4 regions of the Oceanobacillus kimchii X50 genome follow, and region 3 is predicted to be linked to each of the others. Evidence: riboswitches for the same ligand, from Rfam matches in the RefSeq annotation. Region 3 holds a riboswitch; each other region holds the start of a gene.

Region 1 (3,155 bases), 110 kb from region 3:
GTTAAACGTTTAGAAGAAGTATTTGGTTTACAAGTAATTCCTACTCCTAATAGTTTAAAAGGAGAAACATATCTTCATGAGCATCCAGAAGCACGTGCAAAAGATCTAATGGACGCTTTTGAAGATCCAGAAATAAAAGCAATTATTTCAAACATAGGCGGTGAAGATAGTATTCGCCTTTTACCCTATATTGAATTCGATGTAATTCATAAAAATCCTAAAATATTCTTAGGATATTCGGATACAACAATTTCTCATTTTTTCTGTTATAAGGCCGGGATATCTTCCTTTTATGGACCTGCTATCATGACGGATTTCGCTGAAAATGTTGAAATGGATCCATATACCATCAATCATATCCATAACACATTATTCTCGAACAATATAATTGGAGATATCGAACCACCAGAGCATTGGACAAGTGAGTTCCTAGAATGGAATATTAAAAATAAAGACACGAAAAGAACGACTTACCCTAATAAATCATATGAAATTTTACAAGGAGAAGGTATTGTCCAAGGACGATTAATTGGTGGATGTATCGACTCTATGGAAAGTATAAAAGGCACGAATCTTTGGCCAGAAATCCACCATTGGAAAAATTCAATATTATTTTTCGAAACTTCAGAAGAAGAGCCAAAACCAGAGCTTCTCGCTCGATGGTTACAAAATTATGCTACACAAGGAATACTTCAAAATGCGAATGGGATTATATTTGCGAAACCGCATGGAGAAACCTATTACAAGGAGTATAAAAAAGTAATTACAGATGTACTCAAAGAAAATGGTCTATCGAAACTACCAGTTCTTTATAATGTAAGTTTCGGGCATAGTGAACCGAAAGCAACACTCCCATATGGTCGCATGGCAGGAATTAACTGTAACCAAGCTACTTTCTCTATCATGGAAAGCGCTGTACAGGATTGAACGCTTCTCTCTTAAGTTGGGCTTCACTTTGCACTCGATTGAAGAGTATGTTTACTGTCGGAATACGATAAATTGTGAACCTTTATATACTAGTTCGGAAAATATTTCCTATTACTAAAAAATCGTTTCACTTCATAAATTTGACATAATTATAGTAAAATAAAGTGACCGACTTCATAGAAAAGGGAGCCTATGTGATGAGGAAGTTTGCAGAGAAGTTATTACTACAAAATCAACATCAAAATGAAGAGGAGCTTTGGAAGTGACGAAGCTAATCATTCCCGAGGAAGATATTATTCTTGCCGTATGTATATATATTGCTCGCCAACGCAAAATTGAGCCAGCTGAAGTGGAAGTTGAACTTTTTTATGATGATTATTCCGGTTTCTCTGCAGAAATAACCACAGTATATGGCAAGCAAGAAATTGTAACAAAACATATTATTTCTGCTCTACGTGAATGGATTAAAGAAAATTTACACGCAAATCCATATGCTGGACTCAAGCTTGATTTAAACCGGACAAATGGTATCTATGCAAGACTTCGTAGTGAAGATGAATAGTACAATTTCTTCATTTACTACACTCGGACTATTTATCAGAATAATTTTATTTTTAATACCATATTGACTTAATTTATTTTATCATCTAGAATTACTTTCAATATAACAACTAAATATTTTACGTTTTTTCTTATCCAGAGAGATTGAGGGATCAGGCCCTATGACATCTCGGCAGCGGATTCTTTATATTAAAGAATACTGTGCCAATTCCTGCAAATGCAAACCAGCATTTGGAAGATGAGAAACGATGGCTTCTACATATATACATATGGTTACGAATCCCTCATTTCTTGTCTTTCAAGAAATGAGGGATTTTTTATTTCATCACTTGGTGGGGGTTAAGACATGATTGAATTTCAGAATGTAACAAAAATATTTACACTTGGAAAAAGAAAAGTGGAAGCTGTAAAAGAAGTATCTATAACGGTTGAGAAAGGAGATATTTATGGAATCATCGGATTCAGTGGCGCAGGAAAAAGCACTTTGCTTCGATTGGTAAATATGCTCGAGCGTCCTACCGAAGGCTCGGTACACATCCAAGGAATAGATGTTGGAAAATTATCCGCCAAGCAATTGCGAGAGCGTAGAAGAAATATAGGAATGATTTTTCAGAACTTCAATTTATTCCAATCACGGACAGTCGCCGGAAATATTGCATATCCACTCAAACTTGCTGGTACATCAAAAAGTTCAGTAAATAAAAGAGTTACTGAACTGCTACAATTTGTTGGATTATCCGATAAAGCAAAAGATTATCCAGACCAGTTATCAGGTGGACAAAAACAACGTGTTGGGATTGCAAGGGCACTGGCTACATCACCCGATATTTTAATTTGTGATGAAGCGACTTCTGCTTTAGATCCAAATACAACATCAGATATCTTGAAACTATTAAAAAGAGTAAATCGAGATTTAGGTATAACCATTCTACTTATCACTCATGAAATGGGAGTTATTCAGTCAATATGTAACAAAGTGGCTGTGATGGAAGAAGGTAAAGTCATTGAGAGTGGAAATGTGTTTGATACTTTTACAAATCCTTCTCACGAAACAACAAAACGATTTATTCGTTCGGTTCAACAAGAACTTCCGTCTGAAAAAGTACTAAAAGAGTGGACGGAAGCTGGAGGAGGTAATCTTTATCGTGTTTTGTTCAAAGGTGAAAGAGCCACTGATCCCATCTTATCAAGTACAACACGCAAACATAACATCGACTTTAATATTGTATATGGATCCGTGCGTGAACTACAAGAAAAATTATTCGGAAATCTCATTGTCTCTTTTGAAGGAGATGAACAGCAAGTACAACTGGTTATTCATGAATTAGAAACGATTGTTGATATGGAGGAGGTGTATACACATGGGGGTTGATTGGAGTACATTTTGGCCACGAATTGTAGAGGCAACAGGAGAAACATTACTCATGGTCGCAGCAACATTATTTTTTGGTTCCATTCTAGGTATATGCATGGGTTTATTGCTATTTGTAACTCGTGAAAACAACATACTAGAAAACAAGATTATCTTTAACGTACTGAACTTTATTATTAATATCATTCGTCCAATCCCATTTATCATTTTTCTAGTAGCAATCTCACAAGTTACAAGACTCGTCATTGGTACCACAATAGGCACTGCTGCTGCAATTTTCCCAATGACAATTGTT
Region 2 (3,155 bases), 1.9 Mb from region 3:
AGCCTTTGGATTACGTGTATCAAATATGAAAGAACCGCCTTCTTTCAATGAACGAAAAACATCACTTGTTACTTGCTCCCAATCCACATCTGTAAGAAACACTTGCGCAACATTTGCAGTCATAATCACCACATCATATGTGTTTGTCTTTAGATCCCCACTATCTCCAATAATCCATTCAACTTGATTGGATGTTTGTTTCGTCTTAGCAAGCTCAATTGCTTCTTTATTTGGATCGATTGCGGTTATATCAAATCCTGCTTTAGCAAAATGTAAGGTGAGCCTTCCTGTTCCACAACCTAGATCAGCTAGATTTTTCCCTTTTATCTCTTTTAATAGGGAAAGAAAAAATGTATCGTCTTCACCAAACCTATTTAATTGATCATAAACTAGCGGAATCATATATTACCTCGCTTTACTGTCTTTTTAGTCTCTTACCGAAAATCACAAATGCTTTTCCATCTTCATTTGGATAAAATTGCTCTTTTACTAGTTCCCAATGCTGGTTCTTATAAAATTGTATAGCAGTCATATTATCTTGTTGTGTTGTCAAAATTGCTGTAGTTGTTTTGGCACCTTTTAACAGACTGTCTAATAATTCTCTTCCATATCCTAACTTTCGATAATATGAGTCCACGATTATTTCAACAACTTCATAGCAGTTGGAGAACCAATCTTGATACTCCTGTTGATTCAGATGATTAGCAATAAGATCATGGTAATATTGACCTTTCAATGAAAAATAACCATAAGCAAAACCAATTAACTTATTTTCTTCCGATAGAATCATATGCCCTTGAAAACCATCATAGTCCATATGTTTCTTTATTCGTTGGAATATCCCTTCAGAATCTTGTCTCCAAACTTTACTATATAATGTGGAAATTAAGTTAACATCCTCTTCACTATGTATTGATTTAAAGTTTATTTGCATACCAGTCACCTCCAACAGACTACACTCCATTTTATCATTCAATTCAGAAAAATACATAATTCTCATTCATTTAATAATATATAATATCAATTAGGGGTGTGATTGTATATGAAGATTTTTAGAATAATGATAAATTACATCAGTATAATATTTATGTTAGTATTTTCCAGTTCTTGTGATAGCACTTCTATTAATAACATTCGAAATGCCAAATTTAAAACTCAGGATAGCCTTATTGGAAATATACAGACGATAAACAATGATATTGCTATTGTTAAAGTAACTAAAGGGTCAATTTTAAATTCTGGAAATCAAGTAACTGTTGATTTATCTGTAGAAGAAGAAATTACTTTTGAAGTAAGTGATAAAGTTGAAGTCGGATTTACTGGAGAAGTCAGAGAGATTGGTCCGCCAGTCGGAATAGACACTATCTATGTAAAAGTAATTGATAATTAAGTAATTTGCTATGAGTAATACATTTGATGTAAAAATGGAATAAAAAAACCTCGCAAATGCGAGGATAAAGTTTGTATCAAAATATAAAGTTAAAAATTCTCCCAATGAATGGCACTTTTACCAGCATGTGGGTGATCATTAAATTGAAGCTTAAAGTATTCGTATTCTAACTCTGCGGTAGTAAGCTCATAAAGATGTTTGTTCCCTTTTTTAAAATGATTAGATGCAATTAATTTCTCAATTAATTCGTTTTTTCTTCTTTCTGATTCATCTTCATTCCAGAAAGCCATATTTAAATCCTCCTCTTCTATAAGTATGATCATGGCAAAGATAAGAAGAGAGAATTTGTATATTACGATAACCTCAACTTATCTTTCAAGCTAATGCTTGCAGGATTTAGCACAGACAGATGCACTCTGTTGCTGAGGTTTCAACGGGCCAGTCCCTCCACCTCTCTTGATAAGTATATTTTTATAAACTTAATTATAAACTCATTAATCCGATTTGTCTACTGCGATTTAATTCTGCAATCTATATATCATAAATTGATTTGTTTCATTCATTTTTCTATGATAGGTGATATCGATTACTAATCCAGTTTACTGCTTCTGTAAGATTCTCTGCAACAAAATCAAGTTCAATTTCTTTTAGTTTTTCAAAATGGTCATGAAGCGTTGACATTCCTGCCCCTGTTTTTACTAATATCTTTACTGAATTTGTTTTGGAAGCTGCTACCATATCACTCCATCTATCGCCAATTACAACACAGTTATTTAAATTTAACTGATATTTATAAGTAGCTTCTTTTAACATACCAGTACTAGGTTTTCGGCATTTACAGCCTTCTTTATGATGATGTGGACATAGAAATACATCATCAAAACCAAATCCCATTAATTCTTTATAGAAATCTTCTTTACTCGCCTCTCCCAATGAAATACCTGGTTGATTGGTAAATGAAAACACTTGAACAAATTGTTTAAGATAATCTATATTCTTTTTCGAATTCGTAAACAACTTAAAGTCATCTGGATAATGTACCTTATCATCTCCACCAATGGTTCCATCCCTATCTAAAAACACTGCTTCAAGCTTTTTGTTTATCATGACTCCCTCATCCCAAAAATGGAAGAAATATTTAAAGTAACCGTTAAAGCCAATAGTATTGCAGATATCAAAACTGTGCTACCTGAAACATCCATTAAAGCTGACCAATCCTGAATTTTCACGAGGTGATGCTGATAAAATAACTGAAAACATATTGCAATAGAACATGCACTTAGACTTACTAACATTAGAATAATTTTTTTCAATTTATGTTTATGTGTGGATAATAGATTGATAACGGGAAGAATTAATGCTATTATCCCTAATATTACACTTGCTAGATTCAATAGTGCCATTGCTAGTTTTCCCCCTTTTATTAAATAGACGTAGATTTATTTATAATAGACGCAAAATTTTAATAAATACTCAATTTAGATTATTGTAGAACTTTATAGCTATTTAAGGAGAGCCGAAAATGAAATTCACTTTAGAAATCATCCGGATACTCATAATTTTTGGTCTATTGGGATTTATTTTCAATAAAGCTATTATGTTTATCTATTCATCCATCGGTATTCAATTAGATAATTATTATGGAGGATTAATTGCTGGTATTGGTATCATTATTTCTATTTTTGTATTATATCGGAACAAATTACAATTCTCTGGATTTTATAAAAGTGATAAAAATTTAAATTTTCAAAAACAGTTAGTACTT
Region 3 (3,155 bases):
TTGGTAATAAAACTTTTTCCTTCAAATTGTTCTGCTGCTTTTAAGATATTCTCTTTTCCAACTGCTGCAGCTGTTTTTGGCGTTTTTACACCAAACCTCTCAAGTTCCAAGTATTGTTGAACTTTACTTACTTCCAATTGTAGGGCACGGCTACCATTAATAACCTTTCTTCCATGAAACTCTAACCACGCTAACACAGCATTTGTAAACTCTGGCGCAAAACGATTTCCTCTTGTATGAGAGGATGCGCTCATGCGATTATAAAATATTCCCTCTGGTGGTTCACTCAGTAAATCTATATGTCCTTCTTGAAGTAACCAATCTTCATAAGGAAGTTCTAAATCATTAAATCGTTTTATAAGATGTTCTGTCCATTCCATATTTTCATGTAAAACATAAATTTTACTCATTATCATGACTCCTTTAGTGTAACGTAGATGTCTTCTTTCTTAATTCTTCTACTTTCGGCATCACTTGCTTAGCAAATCGTTCCAACTCTTCCAATTGAGGGGAGCATTGTAGTAATAGCTGATCCAAACCAACTTTCTCATATTCTATTATTCTTTCTGCAATTTGTTCAGGTGTTCCTACAAGATTCGGACGTAACCCTCTGTTCGAAACAGAATAATCTTTTATTTGTAATTGTTGTTCTAATTGGGATTTAGAAGTAAAATCTTTCATTCCTGCATATCCTTTTTCGTCTTTTATTGATGTAATTCTTTCCAACTCTTGTAATGCTTCTTCCTCAGAGTCTCTACATATCACGTAGGCAGCCATACTAAATGATTGCAATGCTTCCTTATCGAGATTATTTCTCCGATTTTTCATATTACCTATTTTTTCTTGAATTTCTTCTACTGTTCCACCATGCATCACATATGCATCGCATAAAGTAGAAATTACTTGCTTCCCTTTTTCACTTTCTCCCCCAGCATATAGAATTGGATTCGGTTGTTGAATAGGTTTTGGTGCTAACTTCGTATTCTCTACCTGATAAAATTTCCCGTAGTAAGAGAAGGTACCTTCCGACCAAAGTCCTTTTAAAACCTCTAGGAATTCGATTGTTCTATCGTACCGCTCATCATGTTCAGTGAAGTCTCCACCATATTGTTTCGCTTCTTCTGACCACCATCCAGAAACAACATTTAGCGTGAATCTTCCTCCACTTAATTGGTCAATATTAGCAGCCATTTTCGCAATTACTGCTGGATTGTGATATATCGGTCTAACCGCTGTCATAATTTCAATTTTATTTGTTACAGCAGCTAACCCAGCTGCTGTTGTCCAAGCTTCTAAAGAATTCGCTTCTATCCCTTTAATATCATTTAAATATAATTCAGCAATTAATGTCGTATCATAGCCCCATTCCTCAGCATGCTGAATTACCTGTTTCGCATATTCAAACGTAGGAGGCATCTGCTCATCTTCTACATTACGAAGCCAACCTCCAAAAATCGGCAACCAAAAACCATACTTCATTTTCATCCCCCATGTCTATAGTTGTAATAATACTAAAAAAGCCCTTTCCTTAGATAAGAAAAGAGCTCTGTCACCGTCTTCTCTTATCTACCAAGCATAAAAATGCTTGATGGATTTGGCACAGTATTCAAACTAGAACCTGTTGCCGAGGCTTCTGTGGGCCATGTCCCTCCACCTCTCAGGATAAGATATTTCATTATTTAGTTTGTTTCAACGATAATAATACAAGCTGATAGAATTGTCAATTAAATTTCCTCACAAAACAAAGTTGACTTATCGGGATTGATATATTAGAATATATAAAAAATTAATACATCTTATCAAGAGAAGCCGAGGGACCTGGCCCGTTGACGCTTCAGCAACCTCTAATTTCATTAGAAAGGTGCTACCTCCAGCAAGTTATATTTCTTGAAAGATAAGAGCCCAGATTAAAAAAAATCCGCGACGCTCTTATTTGTTAAGCTTATCGCGGGTTTTCTTATATTCTAATTTATTTTCAAAGGAGATAGGTAAAATGAACAACATTGTGACATTGTCCGGCAGCCCCTCCGAACTATCTAGGTCAGAAAAGGTCTTACATTATTTAGGTGATCAACTAATCCAACAGAAATTTTCTGTAACCCATATTTCTGTTAAAGATGTGCCGTATGAAGATTTATTTACAGGGAATTTTCAAAGTGCGGCTATTAAGAATATAACCCAAAAAATCCAAGTGGCAGATGGTGTCATCGTTGGTTCTCCTGTCTATAAAGGAGCATATTCGGGTGTTTTGAAAGCTTTAATTGATCTATTGCCCCAGGATGCACTTAAACACACACCAGTCTTACCAATTATGACAGGGGGCAGCCCTGCACATTTATTAGCGGTTGAGTACACATTAAAACCTGTTCTCGCAACTTTAAAAGCACATAACCTCAAAGGATTATATTTTTTAGATGAACAAATAGATAAACAACACGAAATCCCTATTATCGATAATAATATCTTACAACGAGCAAAGAAACAGGTGGACTATTTTGCACAAATGGTTGAAGGAACTTCGACACAAGCATTAACAACTTATTGAGGAGACTTTAATCAATGAATAAACGAATTTCTTTAACGTTTTTGATACGATGTATCAATACTGGTCTATGGAGACATACCCAGGACCAATCTCATATATACAAATACAGTCTTCCACCAAACACAATTATAATAAAGTAGAAAAGAGACTAGGAACATTTATTCTTTGTCCTAGTCTCTTAAAGTTTAAGAATGGAATTAATTATTCTCCTATTACACCACACGCAATACGATCTCCTGCGTCACCAGATGGTTGAGACCTATAATCATCTGGACCGGAATGAATCATTAATGAGGTTCCTTGCTCTGTATACAATGTATTCTCCGTATCAGCTTGTAAAGTCACCATTGGAGCATCAACTTCTGCCTGAACGGTTCCGTCTTCATTTACGGTGATGTTCTCTAAATCACCTGCATGAGGTCCTTCTGGATGATTAAATCCGTGCTTAGCATTTGTTGGGTTATAATGCGAGCCAGCTGATTCAAAATCTGGCAATTCACATTTACCTACTTCATGAATATGAAAACCATGTTCTCCTGCTGGTAAATCTTCACCCTCTAATGAAATATGAACTCCTTCTTCACCTTCTGTTAATGTAGCTGTTCCAACA
Region 4 (3,155 bases), 310 kb from region 3:
CAGCATGGTTAATGTAAGGAGAATCTTTCGGCTCAATATAAATAGAGTCTTCCGTAGGGGTAAATCCGGCTTCGATAGCAAAATTTGTATTAATCGCAGCTGCATCCAATTCCTCTAACTGACGTGCAATCTGCGCAGAATCTAGTTCCACAAATTCATAATTGCCGTTATTCTTATCAATGTCACGAACCGTAGAATTAATTCCTGTCTCCGAATCCAACTCAATTAAACCAGCTTGTTCAAATAGTAAAAGTGCACGACCACTATTTGTAGGGTCACTAGGCAGTCCGATGGTGGATCCCTCAGGTAATTCAGACACATCATCGACATCTAATGAATAAATCCCCATCGGGAAAGTAACGGTATCAAATGATTTCACTAAATCTAAGTTTCTATCTTCTTTAAACGCATTAAAATACGGTTCTGTTTGGAAGATATTTAAATCAATCTCCCCTTCAGCTAAAGCAACGTTTGGCATAACATAATCCGTGAACACCTTTGACTCGATTTCGATGCCTTCCTCTTCTGCTAGTTCCGTTACTTTTTCAAGAATTTCTTCATGTGGCCCTGCCGTTACACCGATGACTAATTTTTCATCATCGTACAATCCTTGACCCGACCCGCTAGATTCCTCACTGCCACACGCAGCCAATAATGATATTGCTAAAAGTACGATCGCTATTAATAATCCTTTTTTCATGATGTTTTCTCTCCTCTTTTTTCCGTGTAATAGGCTTGATTATATTTCTCTACTTGCTGTAACGCACCAGCTAATGATTCCGCCGTAACTTCCTTATTCATAAAATGAATCGACTCTTGCGGCAGAATTGCTTTCTGAATGATTTTCTCCACGAGCTCCGTATTGGTTACATCAATGCCGATTCCTTGTAAACTAGACGGCAATTGCCATTGATCGTAAAAATCGAGTAGACGCAAAAGCTCATCCTCTTTGTTTTCGAATGCCAATTGGCCAAGAATTCCGTATGCGACGAGCTCTCCGTGTAAGAAGTTTTTTGCCTCGATTGCTTCCGTTAATCCATTATGTATCGAATGCGCACCGGCAATTCTCCCTGCTTTATCGCCAAATCCGCCTACCATTCCACCCGTGATGATGATCGCCTCGATAACTCGAATAAATGCAGGCGTAACTTGTTTAGTGCGTGCGGCATCCAGTGCAGCCTTTCCATCCTTCAGTAGTACATCCCGGCAAATCCCCGCAGAAAATTGCGAAACTTTCACTGGTACAGGCGCTTCTTCATTCGGGTAAAAACTCTCGATCAATGCATCTGCTTCATAAAATTTTGCCAGTGTATCACCTATCCCCGCCCTTAAATATTCTATTGGGGCATGTGCAATGATAGCTGGTTCTACTAAGACAAGCGTGGTCGCCAACGGAAAATCCGTATAATGTGTAAATGCCCCATCGCTGTCATAGAAAACACTAAGCGGTGTCCACGCAGCACAAGTCGCAGCAATCGTCGGAATTAAAATCGATTTAACATCTGCTTTCACAGCTGCAGCCTTCGTAATATCGAGCGCTGTCCCGCCGCCAATACCAATCACAGCATCCACAGAATGTTGATGAAGCTGATTCGCTATGGTCTCTGCTTTTTCTAGCGTGGTATGACCTTCGATAAAGATGATATTCGGTTCTACTTGCTCCACTAATACATAAGGTAAATACGGCTTTGTCGCCTGCCATGATTTCTTCCCTGCGATAACTTGTATACGGTCAACTGATAATTCTTCAAGGAGTACAGGAATTTCCTCTAAGACATCAGAGCCAATCCGATAATGACCAGGAGCTCCTTTAACAATAGATGTGGACATAAACCCTTCCTCTTTTCTCATGGTGTAAATTTTTTTGGGAAACTAAAAATGCCTCCCGATTTGAACTCGAGAGGCATAACATAACAATACGTAAGTCATTCATCACCTCTCTTATTTCTCAAAATACTATCCGTATTTTGCAGGATTTAGCACCTATTCATCATTGGAATTAAGATGAACGGTTGCCGGGCGTCACAGGGCCAGTCCCTCAGCCACTCTCAATAAGAGATATTAGCGTATTTAATTTTAATTATCATACTATTACGGTTTTTACTAATTGTCAATAGAGTTAGTTAGGTTTTTTTAGTAAACAGGCAGCAAAAAACTCTACTATTCCTTTTAATGAGTATATTTTCTTAAAATTCAGTAAAAACATTGACACACGAAATTATAACTTTTAAGATAGATTCATATATAAATGAGACCGCTTTATTATAGTGGGAATCGTATTCAACCATTGGGGGACGTGTTATTACAATCTAGGGAAGTCACAGATAATCCTATTACATTTTAACAAATAGGATTATCGCTTCTAAACCTCGGGAGGTGTATTCTCCGCAATAATTCTAAGAAATAAACCAGGACAAGCAGGAAAGCCATTCAAATTTAGTTTTTCGATCCTTTACGCCTTTTTGATCTTGTACGACAAATACAAAAAAGAAAGGAATAAAGAAAATGAAAAAACAACTGTTATGGTATTCACCTATTATCGCAATGTTGCTCGTTAGCTTTACAACGGTATCGTTCACCTCACACATAAACGCGGAAAGCAAAAGTACGGAAGTGGAATACGAATTCTACCCAACACCCCAGAGTGTCGAATACGGGGAAGGTGCGCTAACCCTCAACAAGGATATTCAAGTTGTTTATGATGACACGATTGATGATGCCACAAGGAAAAAAGTAACCGAAATATTTGCCACCAATAACCTGCCCATACCGGAAATCACAGAAGAACCTTCCAAAGATGCCATTACTCTTTTTGTCGGAACCGTAGAATCTGGTGGCCCAGCAGCAAAGAACGCGGAGAATACACTTGATTCGAATAATATGGACTTTGATCAGATTGATGCTTACCAATTGGAAATTAGCAACAATACGATGACGGTGATTGGTAAAGATACCGATGCTGCATTTTATGGGATTGTCTCCCTCGAAAAAATACTCAGCCAGCGTTCTGATAATCAAATTAAACACTTAGAAATCAACGATTATGCGAATACGAAAGTGAGAGGTTTTATCGAAGGTTATTACGGCATACCTTGGAGTAATGATGATCGTAAATCATTGATGGAATTCGGTGGACAACTCAAGGCGAATTCCTA

What was found. Region 3 has a riboswitch for S-adenosylmethionine ahead of C794_RS16635 (LLM class flavin-dependent oxidoreductase). Riboswitches for the same ligand answer to the same signal wherever they lie in the genome.
Region 1: another riboswitch for S-adenosylmethionine. It lies ahead of C794_RS17135 (methionine ABC transporter ATP-binding protein); the one in region 3 lies ahead of C794_RS16635 (LLM class flavin-dependent oxidoreductase).
Region 2: another riboswitch for S-adenosylmethionine. It lies ahead of C794_RS06945 (Fur-regulated basic protein FbpA); the one in region 3 lies ahead of C794_RS16635 (LLM class flavin-dependent oxidoreductase).
Region 4: another riboswitch for S-adenosylmethionine. It lies ahead of C794_RS18120 (iron-containing alcohol dehydrogenase family protein); the one in region 3 lies ahead of C794_RS16635 (LLM class flavin-dependent oxidoreductase).

What each region holds. Positions count from the first base shown of each region.
Region 1 is NZ_CM001792.1:3,368,848-3,372,002, forward strand. It holds gene C794_RS17125 (S66 family peptidase) at 1-927, shown strand, start outside; gene C794_RS17130 (YxcD family protein) at 1,190-1,489, shown strand; SAM riboswitch class I at 1,617-1,733, shown strand; gene C794_RS17135 (methionine ABC transporter ATP-binding protein) at 1,835-2,860, shown strand; gene C794_RS17140 (methionine ABC transporter permease) at 2,850-3,155, shown strand, end outside.
Region 2 is NZ_CM001792.1:1,303,930-1,307,084, reverse strand. It holds gene C794_RS06960 (class I SAM-dependent methyltransferase) at 1-402, opposite strand, end outside; gene C794_RS06955 (GNAT family N-acetyltransferase) at 416-934, opposite strand; gene C794_RS06950 (hypothetical protein) at 1,061-1,390, shown strand; gene C794_RS06945 (Fur-regulated basic protein FbpA) at 1,480-1,680, opposite strand; SAM riboswitch class I at 1,756-1,856, opposite strand; gene C794_RS06940 (HAD-IIIA family hydrolase) at 1,958-2,497, opposite strand; gene C794_RS06935 (hypothetical protein) at 2,494-2,793, opposite strand; gene C794_RS19770 (hypothetical protein) at 2,913-3,155, shown strand, end outside.
Region 3 is NZ_CM001792.1:3,262,786-3,265,940, forward strand. It holds gene C794_RS16630 (ATP-grasp domain-containing protein) at 1-410, opposite strand, end outside; gene C794_RS16635 (LLM class flavin-dependent oxidoreductase) at 424-1,479, opposite strand; SAM riboswitch class I at 1,560-1,669, opposite strand; SAM riboswitch class I at 1,794-1,901, shown strand; gene ssuE (NADPH-dependent FMN reductase) at 1,994-2,545, shown strand; gene C794_RS16645 (superoxide dismutase family protein) at 2,747-3,155, opposite strand, start outside.
Region 4 is NZ_CM001792.1:3,570,693-3,573,847, forward strand. It holds gene C794_RS18115 (MetQ/NlpA family ABC transporter substrate-binding protein) at 1-700, opposite strand, end outside; gene C794_RS18120 (iron-containing alcohol dehydrogenase family protein) at 697-1,830, opposite strand; SAM riboswitch class I at 1,939-2,058, opposite strand; gene C794_RS20030 (glycoside hydrolase family 84 protein) at 2,506-3,155, shown strand, end outside.